4 regions of the Romboutsia sp. genome follow, and region 1 is predicted to be linked to each of the others. Evidence: riboswitches for the same ligand, from Rfam matches in the RefSeq annotation. Region 1 holds a riboswitch; each other region holds the start of a gene.
What was found. Region 1 has a riboswitch for lysine ahead of AC11VW_RS10770 (aspartate kinase). Riboswitches for the same ligand answer to the same signal wherever they lie in the genome.

Region 1 (4,987 bases):
GAGCTAGTAAATCTGAAGTAATAATAAGTGATAGTGATATAAATTTCCCTAAAATTGCAAAACCTAATATATTACTATCTTTAACACAAAAATCTTTAAATGAGTATTTAAAAGATATAGAGAATAGTGGTATAATAATAGTAGATAGTTCAATAGAAGTAGAATGCACAAAAAATGTAAAAATTTACAAGCTTGCTATAATGGATTCTTCAAAAGAAGTTATAGGCAGTAAAGTAGCAGCAAACATGGTAGCACTGGGGGTAATTAGTCAGGTAATAGAAAATGTAGATATAGAAAATATAAAAAAGTCAATAATAAAAAGAGTTCCTAAAGGAACTGAGAATTTAAATATAGCAGCATTTGAAAAAGGAATTGAACTTTTCAGTAAGAATATGGATGGAAACAACTAAAGGAGATACATATGGACGATACTAAAGATTTAAGGGACAGTAAAAAGTTAATAACAGATATCCAAGCTCAATACCCAAGATTTAGTAAGGGACAAAAGTTAATAGCACAATACATTTTAGCAAATTATGATAAAGTTGCATTTATGACTGCATGTAAATTAGGAGATACTGTAGGAGTTAGTGAATCAACAGTTGTTAGATTTGCAAATGCACTAGGGTATTCAGGATATCCAAAATTACAAGCAGCACTTCAAGAATTAATAAAAAATAAATTAACAACAGTACAAAGAGTAGAAATGGCAAAAGAGTATCTTGATGATAGTACTATACTTAATAAAGTATTAAAAAGTGATAGTGATAACATAAAAGGTACTTTAGAAGAAATTGATAAAAAAGCTTTTGAAGATTCTGCAAACAAGTTACTAAAGGCAAGAAAAATATATATACTAGGTATGAGAAGCTCTTTCACAATAGCTCAATACTTAGGATTCTATTTAGATATAATACTTGATAATGTCCACATAATTAGAATGGATATGGGAGATGCATTTGAACAAGTAGTCAGAATTAATGAAGACGATGTTTTAGTAGCAATAAGTTTCCCAAGATACTCTAAAAAATCATATCAAATAGTAAGCTATGCTAAAGAAAAAGGAGCTCATATAATATCTTTAACAGATAGTTTGTTTTCACCAGTAGCATCAATTGCAGATAATACTCTTTTAGTAAAAAGTAATATGGCATCTTTTGTTGATTCATTAGTTCCAGCTTTAAGTATAGTTAATGCACTTATAGTATCTGTAGGTATGAAAGAAAAAGATGATATAAAAGAATACTTTGATGACTTAGAACAAATATGGGATAGATATTCTGTATATGAATAAAATATAAAATAACAAAAATGAAAAGTTATAGAAATTAGTGCAAAAAGAAAACTAATTCTATAACTTTTTTATATTTACATACAAACATAATATTATTATAATATTGTATACAAGATTTAAAATATATAAACAGGTAGGACGAAAAAATGAAAAGACTTCAAGGTCAAATCACAAAAGAAAAAATAGGAAATATACCAGTAGCTATAACAGGGATATCATTAGGTTTTATAACCTTAGGTGGAGTATGGTCAAGCCTAGGAGCAACATCTATAAGGGTGTTTGCATCTATATTTACACTTATAGCAATAATTATTATGTTTTCCAAAATAATACTTCACCCTAAGAAAGTATATGAAGAAATGAAACATTGTGTAATAGGAAGTTTTTATCCAACTATGGCAATGTCACTCATAGTTTTTTCAACGTTCGTATACGATATAATAAATCCAACATTAGGTAGAGGAATTTGGTTGTTTGGAATAATACTCTACATTATACTTTCGATAATATTTATAGTAACTAGGGTGAAAAACTTCAAGCTAGAAGAAATGGTACCAAGTTGGTTTGTTCCAACGGTTGGAATTGGAGTCGCAGCAGTAACTAGTGGATCTATGAATTTTCCCGATTTATCTAAAAATATGTTTTATTATTCATTTATTGTTTATATAATAATGTTAATTGTAATGATATATAGAATGTTAGCTGTAGAAAAAATACCAGAAAATAAAAAAATTACTGTTGCAATAATGGCAGCACCCGCAAGCTTATGTTTAGCAGGATTATTTCCAGTATTTAATGAACCGCCAACTATATTTATATATGTACTAGTACCACTATCACTTTTGTCAACATTATATGTATATATATTAATACCAAAGCTTATAAAAGTCCCTTTTCATCCGGGGTTAGCACCACTTACATTTCCATTAGCACTAGGTACCTTAGCAATGCAAAGATATTATAAATATCTTGTGAATATAAATTTAAATTTATCGAATTTAGTCAATCAAATATTTTATATAGAACTATTTATAGCAACTATTGTAATTGGGTATATAGTATACAAATTATTAGAAGTACTATTTATAGCTTTATTAAAAAATACGAATTAATTAAATAAGCATTAAATAAAGGGATCGTTATTCACGACCACTAACTAATTTATAATAACATAAAACTATTACTATGTATGTATAGATGTCAATATAAATAAAATAAAATAATAAGTAAATAAAAAAAAGTTGAAAAATTCTAAAAAATGTGGTAAAACTATATTAATAATATAAATAATGAACCTAGGGTAGAGGTGCTGTAATTATAAGTACTCAATAATAGCTGGCGAGCAATGACGATTGAGGAAAGGAATTATAGCCGAAGGAAGTTTATTGGCAAATAAATTTTCTGGCTTTGCATATAATATATGCAAAGTTGTCACTTATTCTTAAGTGGGGAGCTACAAGGTTTACTTTGAGTGTAAAAATGTCCAAAGTATTCCTTTGGGCATTTTTTTATATTTTTATGAAATTATATTTCAAATGTGGGTTAACCACTTGATCGAATCGAATTTTTAATGGAGGGATAAAATATGGATGTAGTAGTTCAAAAATATGGAGGAAGTTCTGTTAGTTGTACTGACAAAATAAAATCAATTGCTAAAAATATAATACAAAGAAAGAAACAAAATTCTAAAATCGTGGTAGTAGTATCAGCTATGGGTGACACTACAGATAGTTATATAAAACTAGCAAGTGATATAACAAAAAAGCCAAGCAAAAGAGAATTAGACGTATTAATGTCAACAGGAGAGATGATATCAGCATCACTTCTAGCTATGGCTCTTAATTCATTAGGTTGTGAGTCTATAAGCTATAGTGCATATCAATTAGAAATAAACACTAGTGGTTTTCATGGGAAATCACAAATTGATGATATAGACGTTAGCAAAATAGAAAAAAGTTTAGACGAAGGGAAAGTTGTAATAGTAACAGGATTTCAAGGTGTAAATGATAAGGGGGATATAACGACTCTTGGTAGAGGGGGGTCAGATACATCTGCTGTAGCTTTAGCTATAAAGTTAAATGGTAAATGTGAAATTTATACTGATGTAGATGGTATTTATTCTACAGACCCTAGAAAATATAAAGATGCAAAAAAACTAGAAGAAATAGAATATGAAGAAATGTTAGAATTAGCAAGCTCAGGGGCACAAGTAATGCACTCAAGAAGTATAGAACTTGCTCAAAAATATGGAATAGAAATTTATGTTGGACTTTCATGTGGACAAGAAAGAGGAACTTATATAAGGGGAGGAAAAGAAGTGAAATTAGAGAATAAAATAATAACAGGCTTAGCTACTAGTGATGAGGATACATCTATAACTATAAAAGACTTTAACTCAAATGATATGGCTAAACTATTTGAGGATATTGCAAATAAGGGAATAAGCGTAGATATGATAAGTCAAACTGCACCAGTTGATGAAAGAATAGGTTTATCTTTCACAATACCTAAAGAAGAACTAAATGAATGTAGAGTTGTAGTATCTAAGTATGCAAGTGATGAAGAAGTGATTATAGATGATAATATTACAAAGTTTTCTTTAGTAGGTCTTGGAATGAAAAATACTCATGGTGTAGCCTCTAGGGTATTTAAGATATTTAATGAAAATAATATAGGAATAAAGCTTATAACTACATCTGAAATAAGAATAACATGTGCTATAGATAGTAAGGACAAGCAAGTTGCAATAGATAAAATAGCTAGAGGATTTGATTTATAATAAAAAATATAAAAAACTTAACTTACAGCCAAGGTTAAATAATAGAAATTAAATATATTTATCTAAAGTATATTGACAACATTAAAAAAAGATAATAAAATAGTCAGAAATAAATCTTTCGTATAACCCCAATAATATGGTTTGGGGGTTTCTACCAAGAACCAATAATTCTTGCTTACGAAGAAGTTATGTATATTTATTATGCAAAACTTCTTTGTAAGCAGGATTTTTTTTATACAAAAAATAAAAACTATAATATATAAAAAGGAGAAGATTATGACTAAAAATTTACCAAAAATAGAATTACATTGCCATTTAGATGGAAGCGTTAGAGCAAATACAATAATAGATATAGCAAAAAGAGAAAATGTAAAGTTACCTTCATATGAAGAAAAAGAAATAAAAAATCTTGTTCAAGTACCGTCAGATTGTACTTCACTTAATGAATACTTAACAAAGTTTTACTTACCGAATAAAGTAATGCAAAGTAAAGAAAGTTTAGAAAGAATTACATTTGAATTACTAGAAGATGCAGCAAAGGAAAATGTTAAATATATAGAAGTAAGGTTTGCGCCACTTCTTCATATACAAAAAGGATTAAGTGTTAAAGAGATAATAGAAAGTGCAATATGTGGCATTAAAAAAGCAGAGAAGATGTATGAAATAAAGGGGAATTTAATATTATCTTGTATGAGAATTATGAGTGTAGAAGAGGGGTTATTAGTTGTTAAAGAAGGAAAAGAATTTTTAAACAAGGGTGTTGTAGGTATAGATTTATGTGGACCTGAAGTAGAAGGGTTTGCTAAGGAATTTAAACCTGTAATAGATGAAGCTAGAAAATATGGTTATAGAGTGACTATACATGCAGGAGAAGCTGCTAGTGGTCAAAATGTAATTGATGCTATAAATTTATT
Region 2 (4,987 bases), on a different contig from region 1:
TTTAAATGAAGTATCTTCAGTTGGGTTTAGAGAAGCCCCGCAAACTAATTCTAATTGTTCATCTTCTTGAACGCATCTAGTTAAAACTTTTCCCATTTTACCTAGACATCCATTTACTATAACTTTTAGCATAATCCCTCCTATAATTTTAATCCTCTATTAACTAATTCTTGTTTTAATACTTCTAAGTTGTTCTGATCCATTTCTGCAAGAGGAAGTCTAAGATTTCCAACTTTAAATCCTAATAAATTCATTGCAGTTTTTACTGGAATTGGATTTACTTCTATAAATAAAGCATCTATTAATGGTTTCATGCCAAGTTGTAATTCTCTAGCTCCTTGTATATCACCATCAAAAAACTTTTGAACTAAGTCATGAGTTTCTTTAGGGCATACATTAGCAAGAACTGATATAACTCCGTGACCACCAACTGATAATAATTGAAGTATAGAATCATCATTTCCAGAATATATAGCAAAACCTTCTGGAACTAATCTAGCTACTTCTGCAACTTGAGCTAAATCACCACTAGCTTCCTTAACAGCTACTATATTATCTATCTTAGCAAGTTCAGCAATCATGCTAGGTTTTAAATTCATAGAAGTTCTTCCAGGAACATTGTAAAGTATTATAGGTAATTCAACACTTTTAGCTATTGTTTCAAAGTGAAGTTTAAGACCTCTTTGATTAGCCTTATTGTAATAAGGAGTTATAACTAGTAACCCATCCGCACCTAGTCTTTCAGCTTCTTGGCTTAAATGAACAGAGTGCATAGTATTATTTGAACCAGTACCTGCTATAACAGGTATTCTTTTATTAACTTTATCTACAACATATTTAATAACAGCAAATTGTTCATCATCACTCATAGTAGTAGCTTCTCCTGTAGTACCACAAACAACTAATGCATCAGTATTATTTTCAATATGGTATTCAACTAATTTTCCCAATGTTTCAAAATCAACACCTGTCTCAGTAAACGGTGTAACTAAAGCAACTGCAGAACCTTTAAATATCATATACAAAACCCCTCTTATATAAAAATTTACCTGTATAGGTATCTTATGATTTTATTGTATTCTTATTAAAAAACATTATTACTATGACCATAGATAAGTTGATAGACAATAATATGTAAAATTTTACTAAATTATAGTCTATTAGTCTCAGATTATACTAAATTATAAGATAGTAATAATTCTGCTATTTGGACTGCATTAGTAGCAGCGCCCTTTCTAACATTATCAGCTACAACCCACATGTTAATACCATTATCTACACTAAAATCTCTTCTAATTCTTCCAACAAAAACTTCATCTTTTCCAGTACAATCAATAGCAGTAGGGTATTCATTGTCGCTAGGATTATCAATAACTACAACTCCAGACATTTCTTCAAGAGTTTTAACTAAGCTAGATAACTCGAAAGTTTCTTCAAATTCAATATTTATAGACTCACTATGACAATTTCTAACAGGTACCCTTACTGTAGTAGCTGTAATTTTCATATCGTAGTTATTAAGTATTTTCATAGTTTCATTTATCATTTTTAATTCTTCCTTTGTATAACCATTATCAGTAAATGAATCTATATGAGGTAGACAATTATAAGCTATTGAATGAGGATAGAATTTATTAGTTTCACCTATGATACCACCTTCTAAATCTTTTATTCCTTTAACACCTGAGCCAGAAACAGCTTGATAAGTAGAATAAACAACTCTTTTTATTTTATATTTATCATCAAGAGGTTTAAGTGGAACCATTGCTTGTATAGTTGAGCAGTTTGGATTAGCTATTATACCTTTATGATTTCTAACAGCATCAGGATTAACCTCTGGAACTACTAATGGAACTTCAGGGTCCATTCTCCAATGACTAGAGTTATCTACAACTATAACTCCTTTAGATGCAGCTATAGGAGCAAATTTTGCACTTATTTCTCCTCCAGCTGAGAATAAAGCTATTTGTATATCTCTATCAAATACATCTTCTTTTAATTCTTCAACTATATAATTTTGTCCGTTGAAAGCAACACTAGAACCTGCTGATTTAGCTGAAGAAAATAAGTATAAATTATCTATAGGAAATTGTCTTTCTTCTAATACCTTTAAAAAAGTTGTTCCAACCATGCCAGTAGCACCAACTATAGCTACATTTATTTTTTTCATAAAAAATACCCCCTAAATTAAATTTTTATATACTTGAAGCAATACAATTTAATTGTTTTAATAAACCATAAGTAATTTGTTGTCACTTATTTAAACAAAAGACTTAGAATACATGTCAATTGATTAAAGTGAGATACAAGGGTGAAGCTAATTTTATATAAATAGCTTCATTGGTATATATTATATTCCCAAAATATTAAAAAAATGCAAAAAAACGTGCAAAGGTATACTTTACACGTTTAATTTACGATACATCAAAGTAAACCTTGGAGCTCACCACTTAGCTAATAAGTGACAGTCTTACATATATTTTATGTAAGCCCAGAATATACCTTTGCAAAATATAATCTTCGGCCATAATTCCTTTTTCCAATAATCTACACTTGCCAGCTCCTATTGGATACTAATAATTACAGCGCCTCTACCTTAGGTTAGAAACTATTAAATTTTATTAACACTTATGATAGTATAAATAGAAATAAAAATCAACAATATTTTTTGAATTTATAATTATTAAAATGAATTTATATAAAATATAAAACTTTTTCTTGAAATAATATAGTAAATAGATACAATAGAAATAATATATTTAATACTATAGAAGTTATAAAATTAAGGAGGCTTTAGTTGATGGAGAATATTTCAAGTTTAAAAGATAGAATCTTTAATCATAGAAAATATTTAAATTGTATTGCAGAAAGAGGCAGAGAAGAATTTAAAACTTCAAAATATATAAGAGACTATTTAGATAAAATAGGTGTAGAATATGACACATATATAGGAACAGCTACAACTGGAATTATAAAAGGAAAAATAGGAAATAAGACGATTGCATTTAGAGCAGATATAGATGGATTAACAACAGAAGATGGTGTAAAACATTTATGTGGACATGACGGTCACACTAGCATATTACTAGGTTTAATTGAATTTATAAATAAAAATCAAGAAAATTTAAATGATAATATAGTATTTATATTCCAACCAGCAGAAGAAGGGCCAGGGGGAGCAAAGGATTTAATAGAAGAAGGTATTATAGATAATTATAAGATAGATGAAATTTATGGTCTTCACATATATCCAGAAATAGAAAAAGGATGTATAGGTATAAGAGAAGGATACTTTATGGCTCAAGTAGGTGATTTTGATATAGATATAGTTGCTAAAAGTGGTCATGGAGCTATGCCTCAAAATGGTATAGATGGAGTTGTTATAGCAGCGAATCTTATTAATAGCCTTCAAACAGTAGTGTCTAGAAATGTAAGCCCTATTGATAGTGCAGTGTTAAGTATAGGACTTATAAATGGTGGTACTAAGAGAAATATAATTGCTGAAAATATAAATTTACAAGGGACTGTAAGAACCTTTAATCCTAAGGTATATGTTAGTATGAAAGATAGAATAAAAGAGATATGTAAGGGAATAGAGTTGTCTTATAACTGTAAAATAAATGTTGAGATAAGAGATGATTATCCATCAGTGAACAATGATAAAAATTTATGTGAAAAATTTGTAGAAGCCGTAGGAAATAATAGCGTTATAGTATTAGATCCGCTTATGATATCTGAAGATTTTTCTTATTATCAAATGGAAGTTCCAGGATTATTTTTTATGTTAGGTTCAAGGGATGAAAAAAAGGGATTTGTTAGTGGACTTCATAGTATGAACTTTAATTTTGACAAGGAAATTTTAATTAATGGATTAGAGATTTACATTAAATTATTACAATATAAAAAATCAATAAATTAAAAAAGTGTACCCCTTTAAATACTTGTATAAAATTTGTTTATATGACAAAAATACAAGATGTAAAGGGGTGTTTTTTATGAATAATGAACTTATAAATAAACCAGGTAAAAAAAGTAAGAGCAATAGTAAAAAGAGTAAAATATTGACAGATAATGATATAATGAAATATGAGATAGCATCAGAACTGGGTCTATTAGATAAGGTTAGTGAGCAAGGATGGGCAGGACTTACAGCAAAAGAAGCTGGAAGAATTGGCGGTATGGTTACATCACGAAAAAAACAAAAGAAGAAAATGACGGAGGAGACAAATAAAGACAATGGATCAATATAGAGATTTTGCATTCATTTATGATGAACTTATGAATGAAGTTGATTATGATGGATGGGTTAAATATATAGAAGATATAATAAAAAATGAAAATGTAAAAGTACAAAACATACTAGAATTAGCTTGTGGAACAGGTAATTTAACTATACCACTTACTAAGAAAAATTATGATATAGCAGGTATTGATATATCAGAAGAAATGCTTACTGTAGCTAGAGAAAAAGCTGAAAAAGAAGGCGTGGAGTTAGTTTTACTTCAACAGGATATATCAGAACTAGATTTTGATGTAACAAATCTAGATTGTGTATTATGTGCTTGTGATGGGTTTAACTATATAACTTATGATGATGATTTAGAAAATGTATTTACGAAGAGTTATGAATTGTTAAAAGAAGATGGAATATTTATATTTGATATAAGTTCATACTATAAGTTATCATCTATACTTGGAAACAATATGTATGGAGAGAATAGAGAAAATATAGCTTATATGTGGCAAAACTATTTTGATGATGAAGAAAATCTAGTAGAAATGGAATTAGCATTCTTTATAAAGGATGAAGACGGAAAGTTTACAAGATTTGAGGAAGTACATCAACAAAGAGCATACACAGAAGAAGAAATATTAGACATGCTAAAATCGTCAGGGTTTAGCAAGATAAAAACTTATGGGGACTTTAAGTTTGAAAGCCCAAAAGAAGATAGTCAAAGAATATTTTTTGTATGTAAAAAATAGATTT
Region 3 (4,987 bases), on a different contig from region 1:
AACCTGTTGATATTTCATATTGTCCTGATGTAGCTCCAATAGTTATGGAGTATGTCTTAGGTAATCCAAGAAATGTTGACTCTACATTTTTAGATGCTGTTATTTATGCATTTGTAGAAATAAATCCTGACGGTACATTGTACGTTCCTACACCTAAGTATTTAAATCAATTGCTAAATCTAAAAACTGAAAAACCAGACTTAAAAGTAATAGCTGCTATAGGTGGGTGGGGAGCAGATGGTTTTTCTGATGCAGCTTTAACTCCAGCTTCTAGATACAATTTTGCTAGACAAGTTAACAAGTTAATAAATCAATATAAATTAGACGGCGTAGATATAGACTGGGAATATCCTGCTGTTAGTGCAGCTGGTATAAAATCTAGACCTGAAGATAAAGAAAACTTTACACTACTTCTCACTGCTATAAGAGATGTTATTGGTAATGATAAATGGTTAAGTGTTGCTGCTACCGGCGATAAAGCATATATAAATAAGAGTGCTGAAATAAATAAAATAGCTCCTATTATAGATTATTTTAATCTTATGAGCTATGACTTTACTGCTGGTGAAACTGGCGAATCAGGTAAAAAACATCAAGCAAATTTTTATGATTCTGAATCTTCTTTACCTGGATATAGTGTAGATCTTTGGATTAAAAATTTAGAAACAGCTGGAATGCCTGTTTCAAAAATTTTATTAGGTATTCCTTTTTACGGAAGACTTGGAGCTACAATCACTAAATCTTATGACCAACTTAGAGAAAATTATATAAATAAAAATGGATATGAATACGTTTTTGACGAAAAAGCTCAGGTTCCTTATCTTGTAAAAGAAGGTCAGTTTGCCATGTCATATGATGATCCTCTTTCTATATATTTAAAAGGTCAATATGTACTGAAAAATTGCTTAGGAGGAATATTCTCTTGGACATCAACTTATGACCAAGCAAATATATTAGTTAAAGCTATGAATGATAGTATAAATGACCCTGTATTATTTAAAGAAGAATTAAAAGGTATCTATGGAGATTTGGTAGAATTTTAATTTTTACAATATTTAAAAGTCTTGCAATTTATTGCAAGACTTTTAAATTCCTATAGCTGCTTTTGCTAATTTATCAGCTTCTTCATTATATTTATCACCACTATGAGCTTTTACTTTAACAAATTTCACATTTAATTTATCTTTTATACTATCATAAAATTTCTTATATGCTATTGTTCCTTCTTTGTTGGCCTTCCATATCCCCATGCACCACTTTTCAATTCCTTCATAATCAAAGTATAGTGTTAAATTTTCTATTTCATTACTTATGCAATATGCCATTGCAATTTTTGCAGCTTCAATTTCTCCTGCTACATTTCTCATACTTACAAGTGATTCATCTTGTCCTTTTATACTATATGTTTTTTCAACAATATTATTTTTTAATATAACTACCCCTGATCCAAAAGCTCTAATACAATGTTCATAACTTCCATCTACATATGCTTCTACAGAACTTTCTAAGTTTTTAAACTCTATAACTTTTATGCCTTCTACATACTCTTTTGCTTCATCTAAAGTTGTGAAGCTTTTATATTCGGCTCCCGAAAATCCATTGACTTGTTCCTTACATTCATTCCAAGTATTATATATTCCTATTTTTTTTCCTTTTCTTACAGCATAAAATTTTTTCTTACTCAAATAGATCACTTCCTTACAATTATTTTTCCAATTAACATAATAAATATTTTATCCTAAAAGCATTGATTTTAAAAGGTTTATTTGATTTTACAATATTCTATTAAATGTAGTGTTTTTCGATTTCAAACCATTTATTTCTTGATTATTTTTTAAATATAGAGTATGATTTATTTAATAAATAAAATATCGGATATAACTAATGGTAGAGGTCGCATTGTTAATAAGTAATTTTGTGGAGTTAAGCACGAAGAAACAAAATGAAAGGTAACTATGCCGAAATGTATAAGTGATGCTTTAAACTTATATATTGGGGTCATATAAAATATATATGACACTGTCACATAAATATGTGGAGTACTATCTTTAGATTAAGTTTTTATTCAATTTTTAAATTGAATGCTTAAGTCTAGGGTAACTTCTTACCCTAGACTTTTTTTAATCTTCAATTTCTCCTTAGCACTATATTCGACATAAATTATAGGAGGATTTTTATGACAACAATGACAACAAAAAGTAAAAAACAAGCAACTTTATTAGATGCAATTTTATGTATAGGGTTTTTAGTTGCAGTTTTAGTAACATGTTTAGTAGTTTTAAAAGATTATGAAATATCGGCTCATGTTCCGCTTGTAGCAGGAGCGATTTTTGCAGCATGTGTTGCTGTATTTAGATTAGGATTCACTTGGAAAGAATTAGAAGATGGAATTTTATCCACAATAAATACCACTATGCAAGCAATACTTATTCTTTTAGTAGTTGGTATGTTAATAGGTACTTGGATTCTTGGAGGTATAGTTCCATCTATGATATATTGGGGACTTAATGTTTTATCTCCTGGTATATTTTTAGTAGCAACTACAATTATATGTTCAATTGTTTCTATTTCAACTGGTTCATCTTGGACAACTGCCGGAACAATCGGTATTGCCTTACTTGGTATAGGTAGTGCTCTTGGTATACCTACTCCTATAATAGCAGGGGCTATTATATCTGGTGCTTATTTTGGAGATAAAATGTCTCCATTATCAGATACAACAAATTTAGCTCCTGCCATGGCTGGGACTACTTTATTTGAACATATTAATCATATGTTATATACAACTATACCCGCGCTTTTAATATCACTTGTGCTGTATGGGATAATTGGTATGAAATATGCGGGTAGCCAAATCGATACCTCTCAAATAAGCCAAATACAAAATACTTTAGTTAATAATTATACTACTTTGTCTCCATTACTACTTCTAGTTCCTGTATCTGTTATAGTAATGGTAATATTTAAAGTTCCAGCAATACCTGGTCTTATAGCTGGAGTTATACTGGGTGCTATAGTTTCTGTAGTGTTCCAAGGCGCTTCTATAGCCGATGTATTTGTAGTTGCTAAGAGTGGATATGTTTCATCTACAGGAATGGACTTTGTTGATGAACTTCTTACTCGTGGTGGTCTAGATAGCATGTTAGGAACAGTTTCTTTAATGCTTTGTGCTTTAACTGTTGGAGGTATATTAGAAAAAACTGGAATGTTAGAAACCTTAGCAAAATCTATTTTAAGCGTTGCTAAAGGAACTTTTGGTTTAATCGCTGCAACAATATTCACTTGTATAGGAACTAATTTAGCTGTTGCTGATCAATATTTAGCTATCGTTATACCAGGAAGTATGTATAAAGATGCCTTTATAAAGCAAGGTTTATCTCCTAAAAATTTATCTAGGGCTTTAGAGGACAGTGGTACAGTAACTTCTGCTCTTATTCCTTGGAATACTTGTGGAGCTTATATGTCAGCTACTCTTGGAGTTGGATCATTTGCATTTTTACCATTTGCATTCTTAAACTTACTTTGCCCTTTAATTTCATTATTCTATGGTGCAACAGGAATAACAATTGCAAAACTTTCTGATGAAGAAAAAGAAAGATTAGAAATTGCTTCTTAATAAATGTAATAGCGTTGTTTAATAATAACAACGCTATTTTTTAATTCTAAGGAAATTATACTTTATTGTCTCATTATTATAAATACCATATATGCAATGTAAATTAATACAAGAAACAAACCTTCTACTTTATTGATACTTTTCTTTGTGGTAGCAAGTATATAAGTTAGTACAGTTACAATTATCATAATAAGCATATCTGTAAATACAATAGAATGAACTTGTATATTGCTTACTGTTGATGATAAACCTAATATAAATAGTATATTAAATATATTTGAACCAACTACATTCCCTATAGCAATATCACTTTCTCCTTTTCTAGCCGCAACTACGCTAGTTACAAACTCAGGTAAAGAAGTTCCAATTGCAACTATAGTAAGACCTATTAAATTTTCACTCATCCCCCATGCTATAGCTATATTACTAGCAGAATCTACTACTATTTGACCACCTATAAGAATACCTACAATTCCCAATGCACTCATTAGAATACTTTTACCCATAGAAATATCTTCTTTTGCTTGCTCTATATTCATTTCTTCTTTAGATGTAATGGCCATTTCAATTAAATAGTACATAAATATACCAAATAAAGCTAATAACATAAGACCATCTGCTCTAGTTAATAAATTCTCATTATATCCCTGAAATTTTATGTCATGTGATAATATCATTAAAACTACCACTGCTAATGTCGCAAATGGAAACTCTTTTATTATAGTACTTTTTTGTACTTTTATCGGATTTATCATCGCTGCGATTCCAAGAACTCCTAATAAATTAAATATATTCGATCCTACTATGTTGGCAATTGCCATGTCATTATTTCCTTTTAATGCAGCAGTTATACTAACTGCTGCTTCTGGAGCACTAGTTCCAAATGCTACTATAGTCAAGCCTATTATTAATGTAGGAACTTTGAAAATCCTAGCTATAGATGAAGAACCTACTACAAACGTATCTGCTCCTTTTATAAGAAGTAAAAAACCTATTATCAGTAATATATAACTCATATAAACCACCTTTCTTATTCTTTTCGTTTTTATTTAAGTATTTATATAGTTATTCTTTATAAAATATGTAAATCTTATTCAAAATATACATATATCAATGTCTAAGTCTTTCTTTAGGTATTAAATAACTTTGATTAAAATACCTTATTTTTAAGACTTCATTTTCTAAATAAACAACATTACTTTTTATATATCTATTTTTCATTTCTTCATTCATAAAATTTTCTATATTTTTCATATTCATATTTTCGCTGTACTTCAATAATTTTATAATATCTATCAAAGCTTCATTCATTACATTTTTTCTACACATATATAAATGGCTATTCATATAATCTTGTATTTTATCTTTACT
Region 4 (4,987 bases), on a different contig from region 1:
ATAATCTTATTTATTTATAGATTTTTTTTATATACTTATAATGAAACTTGTGATAATATAAATAAGTATTTTGTATACATAAAATTTTTTATGTAGTATTTAGACTTATAGGAGGATTAACAATGACAAATGAAACAAAAGTAAAAGTTGTAACAGCTGACCCTTCAGCATTAGGACTTTTTGGACTAGCAATGATCACATTAGTTGCATCATCTCAAAAATTAGGATTAACTTCAGGGGTATCATTAATTTTACCATGGGCAATATTTTTAGGAGCTACTGCTCAATTATTTGCCTGTATAAATGACTTCAAACACAACAATACATTTGGAGCTACTGCTTTTGGTGGTTTTGCATTTTTCTGGTATGCAGTTGGATTTACATGGTTAATACAAAATGGAGTATTTGGTCCTGAAATGGCAGCAGCTGCTGATGTTAAACAATTAGGATTTGCTTTCTTAGGGTACTTAATATTCTCATTATTTATGACTATAGGAGCAATGGAAACTCATAAGGTATTATTTATAATATTTGTACTTATAGATTGTTTATTCATAGGGTTAACATTGACTACATTTGGTATAGCAGAACATGCTAGTCATCAATTTGCAGCGTATTCTGAATTATTAGTATCAATAGCATCATTCTATGGTTCTGCTGCTGCTGTATTAAATCCTCACTTTGGAAGAGTATTTTTACCAGTTGGAAAGCCATTTGGCATATTTAAAAAATAATTATTCTCTTGTTTAAGAATATTTTAAAGTATATTTATAACTAAATTCTTAAATTATATAATTAATTTCAATATATCTAAATTTAAAAATAAAAACGTACTGAATTTATCAGTACGTTTTTTTATATATGCAAAAAAGACCATGAAATTTATTATCATGGTCCTTAGTAAATTTAATTACCCTCTAGTAGGACAATCTTGTAAAGGTAATAAAGGTGCTTGAATTTGAGTAGTGAAAAGGAATGGATGACAATGTTCATCAAAAATAGTAGTATTTCCCTTTACTAGATGGACATGTTTACCAGTATCTATACCATTCTCATCGAGTATCCTAATCATAGGACCAGTTGTAACGCATATTAGATGGAAATGATCAAAGAAATCTGTATTATCCTTAATCTTGTGAACATGGTTTGTTCCATTGTTTATTAGTATAGGTTCACCTGTAACTCCTGCACCACGATGGTTATGTCTGTCATCTTCTTCTTCCGCTAGTTTAACACTTTCTGAGTATTCATGAACATGCATTTCTCCACCATCTTCTCTACGACATTTAAAACATTCATCCTTTTTATGACATTTATTACATTCATCTTCTTTATGACATTTAAAATAGTTATTTGAATAATCTCTTTGGCACTTATTATTTTGACAACTCATTTTTGCATCTCTCCATTGTATTATATATTAAGAAATTCCTATAATGAATTTCTTAATATATAGTACGAATAAATATCAAATAAGTTCCTATTTTGTAGAATTTTGTAATACGTTTTATATGATTTTAAATAATAAATAAAAATGTAGGAACTTTAAAATATATATATTGACTTATTTATAATTTGGTTTATAATTATATACAAATACAAAGTAGATAACTGAGATGGAGGCGCGAAATTTAAAAGTAATATTATGGAGGTAAGCTCGATGAAGTAATATGAAAGGAAATTTCGCCGAAGTGAGTAGTTAATTGCCTTAACACTACTTGCTGGGCATATGTATAATATACATATGACTGTCACAATTTTTTTGTGGAGAGCTATTTTCAATGAAAACTTACGATACTTTCATGTCTTTTTTGATATGCAATTTTCGTATTTATGTCATGGGAATATTCCTATGGCATTTTTTATTTGTAAAAATATCTGTATTATCTTAGTTACTTACTTATGGAAATTTAATCCCATAAGGAGGGTAATTAAAATGAGTGAACAAAATAACGAATTAAAAAGAGGTTTGAGTGCAAGACATTTAAACATGATAGCTTTAGGCGGTTCTATAGGAACTGGTATATTCCTTGCAATGGGAAATACAATTCATCAAGCTGGACCTGGAGGTGCTCTAGCAGCTTATAGTTTAATAGGTTTTATGGTTTATTTTTTAATAACTAGCCTAGGAGAAATGGCAACTTACATGCCTATATCTGGTTCATTTAGTTCTTATGCTACTAAATTTATTGATCCTGCACTTGGATTTGCACTTGGATGGAACTACTGGTATAACTGGGCTATAACAATAGCTGCTGAAATGGTTGCTGGGTCTTTGATTATGAAATATTGGTTCCCTAACATTAATGGATTTTATTGGAGCATATTATTTTTAACAATAATTGTTGGATTAAATCTTTTATCATCAAAAGTCTTTGGTGAATCTGAGTATTGGTTTGCAGGAATCAAGGTATTGACTGTAATTATATTTTTAATAATAGGTGTATTAATGATTTTTGGAATAATGGGTGGAAATAAAATAGGATTTCAAAATTATAATATAGCTGGTGGACCATTCCACGGTGGAATAAAATCAATGTTTGCTATTTTCTTAGTTGCAGGTTTCTCTTTCCAAGGTACTGAACTTATAGGAGTTGCTGCTGGTGAAAGTGAAAATCCTGAAGAGACTATACCAAAAGCTGTAAATTCAATATTTTGGAGAATATTAATATTCTATTTAGGAACTATAATTGTTTTAGGTGCTATAATACCTTTTACACAAGCAAGTGTTTCAGAAAGTCCTTTTACTATGGTTTTTGAAAGAGCTGGAATAGCTGGAGCTGCGTCACTTATGAATGCAGTTATATTAACTTCTGTATTATCTGCTGGTAACTGTGGTATGTATGCATCAGTTAGAATGCTTCACTCAATGGCTCAAGAAGGTCTTGCACCTAAGGTGTTTTCTAAAACTAATAAAAATGGAGTTCCTGTAAATGCTTTAATTTTAACTACACTAGTAGCTTCTGCAAGTTTCTTAACTGCAGTATTTTCAGAAAGTACTGTTTATGTTTGGCTAGTTGCTGCATCTGGTCTTGCAGGATTTATAGCATGGGTTGGTATAGCAATGTGCCATTATAGATTTAGAAAAGCTTATGTACATCAAGGTAATGATTTAAAAGATTTAAAATATATGGCTAAATGGTATCCTTTGGGACCTATATTAGCACTTTTAATGTGTATTATTATCATTATAGGTCAAGGTTATTCATTTATAACACCAAAAGGTATTGATTGGAATGGTTTAATAGCTTCTTATATAGGTATTCCTTTATTTTTAGTTTTATATTTAGGTTATAAAGTTAAGCATAAGACTAAAGTTATTCCTTTAGATGAAGTTGATTTAACTTATAATAATCATACTCAAAATGATTTAAAAGGAGCTTCTGAAAAAACACTTGAGTTAAGCTAATAGCAATAGATGCTATAGTTAACTTATAAAGAGACTGTAGATAGATTTGTGGCTAAATACCTTAGGTGGATATATCGTACTTATAACCACCTCTTCTTTATTATATAACTTCACACATATCAAACATTTAGCTCTTTTCTATCTATCTCTTCTTTTCTTTTCTTTTTTTTATATAAATAACAAAACATACTATAGCTAATATGATAGTAATTATAATAGAGTAATTTCCTAAAATTTCAGCTATCAAATTCATATTATTTCCAACTATGTATCCTATACTTATAAGAAAAATATTCCATATTGTTATACCTATAGCAGAATATAACGTGAACAAAACTACATTCATTCTGGTAACACCTGCAACTATAGATATAAAAGTCCTTGCAACTGGAACAAGTCTTGATAACATAACCGATGCTTTATCATATTTTGTCATACATCTATATGACTGTTTTATAGCTTTTTTAGTTTTAGGATATTTAGATTTTAAAAAATATAAAAGGGGATTTCCAAACTTATATCCTACATAATAATTAATTATAGAACCAAATACTCCACCTAAAATAGATACTAATATAGTCACAAACAAATTCATATCAAACTCTAGTGCCAATATTCCTACCAAAGGTAGTACAACTTCACTTGGTAGAGGGACATTTGCATACTCTAGTGCAACTATTAAAAATATACTAATAGGACCATAACTTCTTATAAACTCTTCAATTAATGAGCTTAATTCCATTTTTGTCTACTCCTTTAGTTAAAATATCATAGTATTTTAATCCTTTAATTTTGAGCACTTACTTTTGAGTGCTTACTTATTTTCATTAATAAAAATATGATTATTAATCCTATCAATGCTCCAGTAGAATCTACCATTACATCTCTTATCTCTCCACTTCTTCCTTCTATAAATAACTGATGAAATTCATCTGTACACGCATAAAGTGCAGTCAATACAAATGATGTAACATGTGTTTTCACATCCGAATTTTTATTTATAGTTATATATATAAGTATAGCTAGTACAAAATATAAAAACATATGTGCACATTTACGAATTATAAATTGTGCTATGCCTATTTTCATCATACTATTTATTATACTACCTATAAGTGGTATACTACTTAACAATTCTATAGTTCCACCTGACTGACACGTTGATACTGTAGCTGGTTGATTTGATAAATAGAATATAATACTCATCCATAATATACTTAAAACTAAATATATCTTCTTTTTCATTGTTTACTCCTTAATATTACTTGAATTATATTGTCATTTTTATATTTCCTGTCGTACTTAAAGTAATTATTTTAAAATAATATAATTTATTAAATTTCCAAATTACATTTTACCATATTTTTCTACAATATAACGTAAAAAAAGCCTCTTTATAAAAATTTTTAAATTTTTATAAAGAGGCTTTTTTTATATCTGACTCAATAATTCAACATAAGTGCTATCAATATTTTTTAATTTAGAATTATTATATGCTATAAATGTTATATTATTTTTTAAAGCTGCTTCATAATCATTTATAGAATCTCCAATTAAAACTATATTTTTATCATCATA

Region 2: linked by a shared signal. The riboswitch ahead of AC11VW_RS07460 (aspartate-semialdehyde dehydrogenase) and the one ahead of AC11VW_RS10770 (aspartate kinase) in region 1 are both predicted to bind lysine.
Region 3: linked by a shared signal. The riboswitch ahead of nhaC (Na+/H+ antiporter NhaC) and the one ahead of AC11VW_RS10770 (aspartate kinase) in region 1 are both predicted to bind lysine.
Region 4: linked by a shared signal. The riboswitch ahead of AC11VW_RS03195 (amino acid permease) and the one ahead of AC11VW_RS10770 (aspartate kinase) in region 1 are both predicted to bind lysine.

What each region holds. Positions count from the first base shown of each region.
Region 1 covers NZ_JBXKIW010000070.1:6,357-11,343, forward strand. The annotation lists gene AC11VW_RS10755 (2-oxoacid:acceptor oxidoreductase family protein) at 1-410, shown strand, start outside; gene AC11VW_RS10760 (MurR/RpiR family transcriptional regulator) at 422-1,294, shown strand; gene AC11VW_RS10765 (TDT family transporter) at 1,441-2,406, shown strand; lysine riboswitch at 2,588-2,758, shown strand; gene AC11VW_RS10770 (aspartate kinase) at 2,880-4,073, shown strand; purine riboswitch at 4,172-4,271, shown strand; gene add (adenosine deaminase) at 4,350-4,987, shown strand, end outside.
Region 2 covers NZ_JBXKIW010000049.1:4,444-9,430, reverse strand. The annotation lists gene dapB (4-hydroxy-tetrahydrodipicolinate reductase) at 1-132, opposite strand, end outside; gene dapA (4-hydroxy-tetrahydrodipicolinate synthase) at 141-1,019, opposite strand; gene AC11VW_RS07460 (aspartate-semialdehyde dehydrogenase) at 1,172-2,170, opposite strand; lysine riboswitch at 2,432-2,602, opposite strand; gene AC11VW_RS07455 (amidohydrolase) at 2,801-3,919, shown strand; gene AC11VW_RS07450 (alpha/beta-type small acid-soluble spore protein) at 3,996-4,250, shown strand; gene AC11VW_RS07445 (class I SAM-dependent DNA methyltransferase) at 4,237-4,983, shown strand.
Region 3 covers NZ_JBXKIW010000048.1:70,345-75,331, forward strand. The annotation lists gene AC11VW_RS06820 (peroxiredoxin) at 1-1,043, shown strand, start outside; gene AC11VW_RS06825 (ribonuclease H1 domain-containing protein) at 1,086-1,694, opposite strand; lysine riboswitch at 1,881-2,053, shown strand; gene nhaC (Na+/H+ antiporter NhaC) at 2,186-3,616, shown strand; gene AC11VW_RS06835 (calcium/sodium antiporter) at 3,679-4,632, opposite strand; gene AC11VW_RS06840 (exonuclease domain-containing protein) at 4,727-4,987, opposite strand, start outside.
Region 4 covers NZ_JBXKIW010000029.1:5,668-10,654, reverse strand. The annotation lists gene AC11VW_RS03205 (acetate uptake transporter) at 123-734, shown strand; gene AC11VW_RS03200 (YmaF family protein) at 911-1,393, opposite strand; lysine riboswitch at 1,610-1,783, shown strand; gene AC11VW_RS03195 (amino acid permease) at 1,937-3,409, shown strand; gene AC11VW_RS03190 (DedA family protein) at 3,552-4,151, opposite strand; gene AC11VW_RS03185 (VanZ family protein) at 4,196-4,654, opposite strand; gene AC11VW_RS03180 (HAD family hydrolase) at 4,841-4,987, opposite strand, start outside.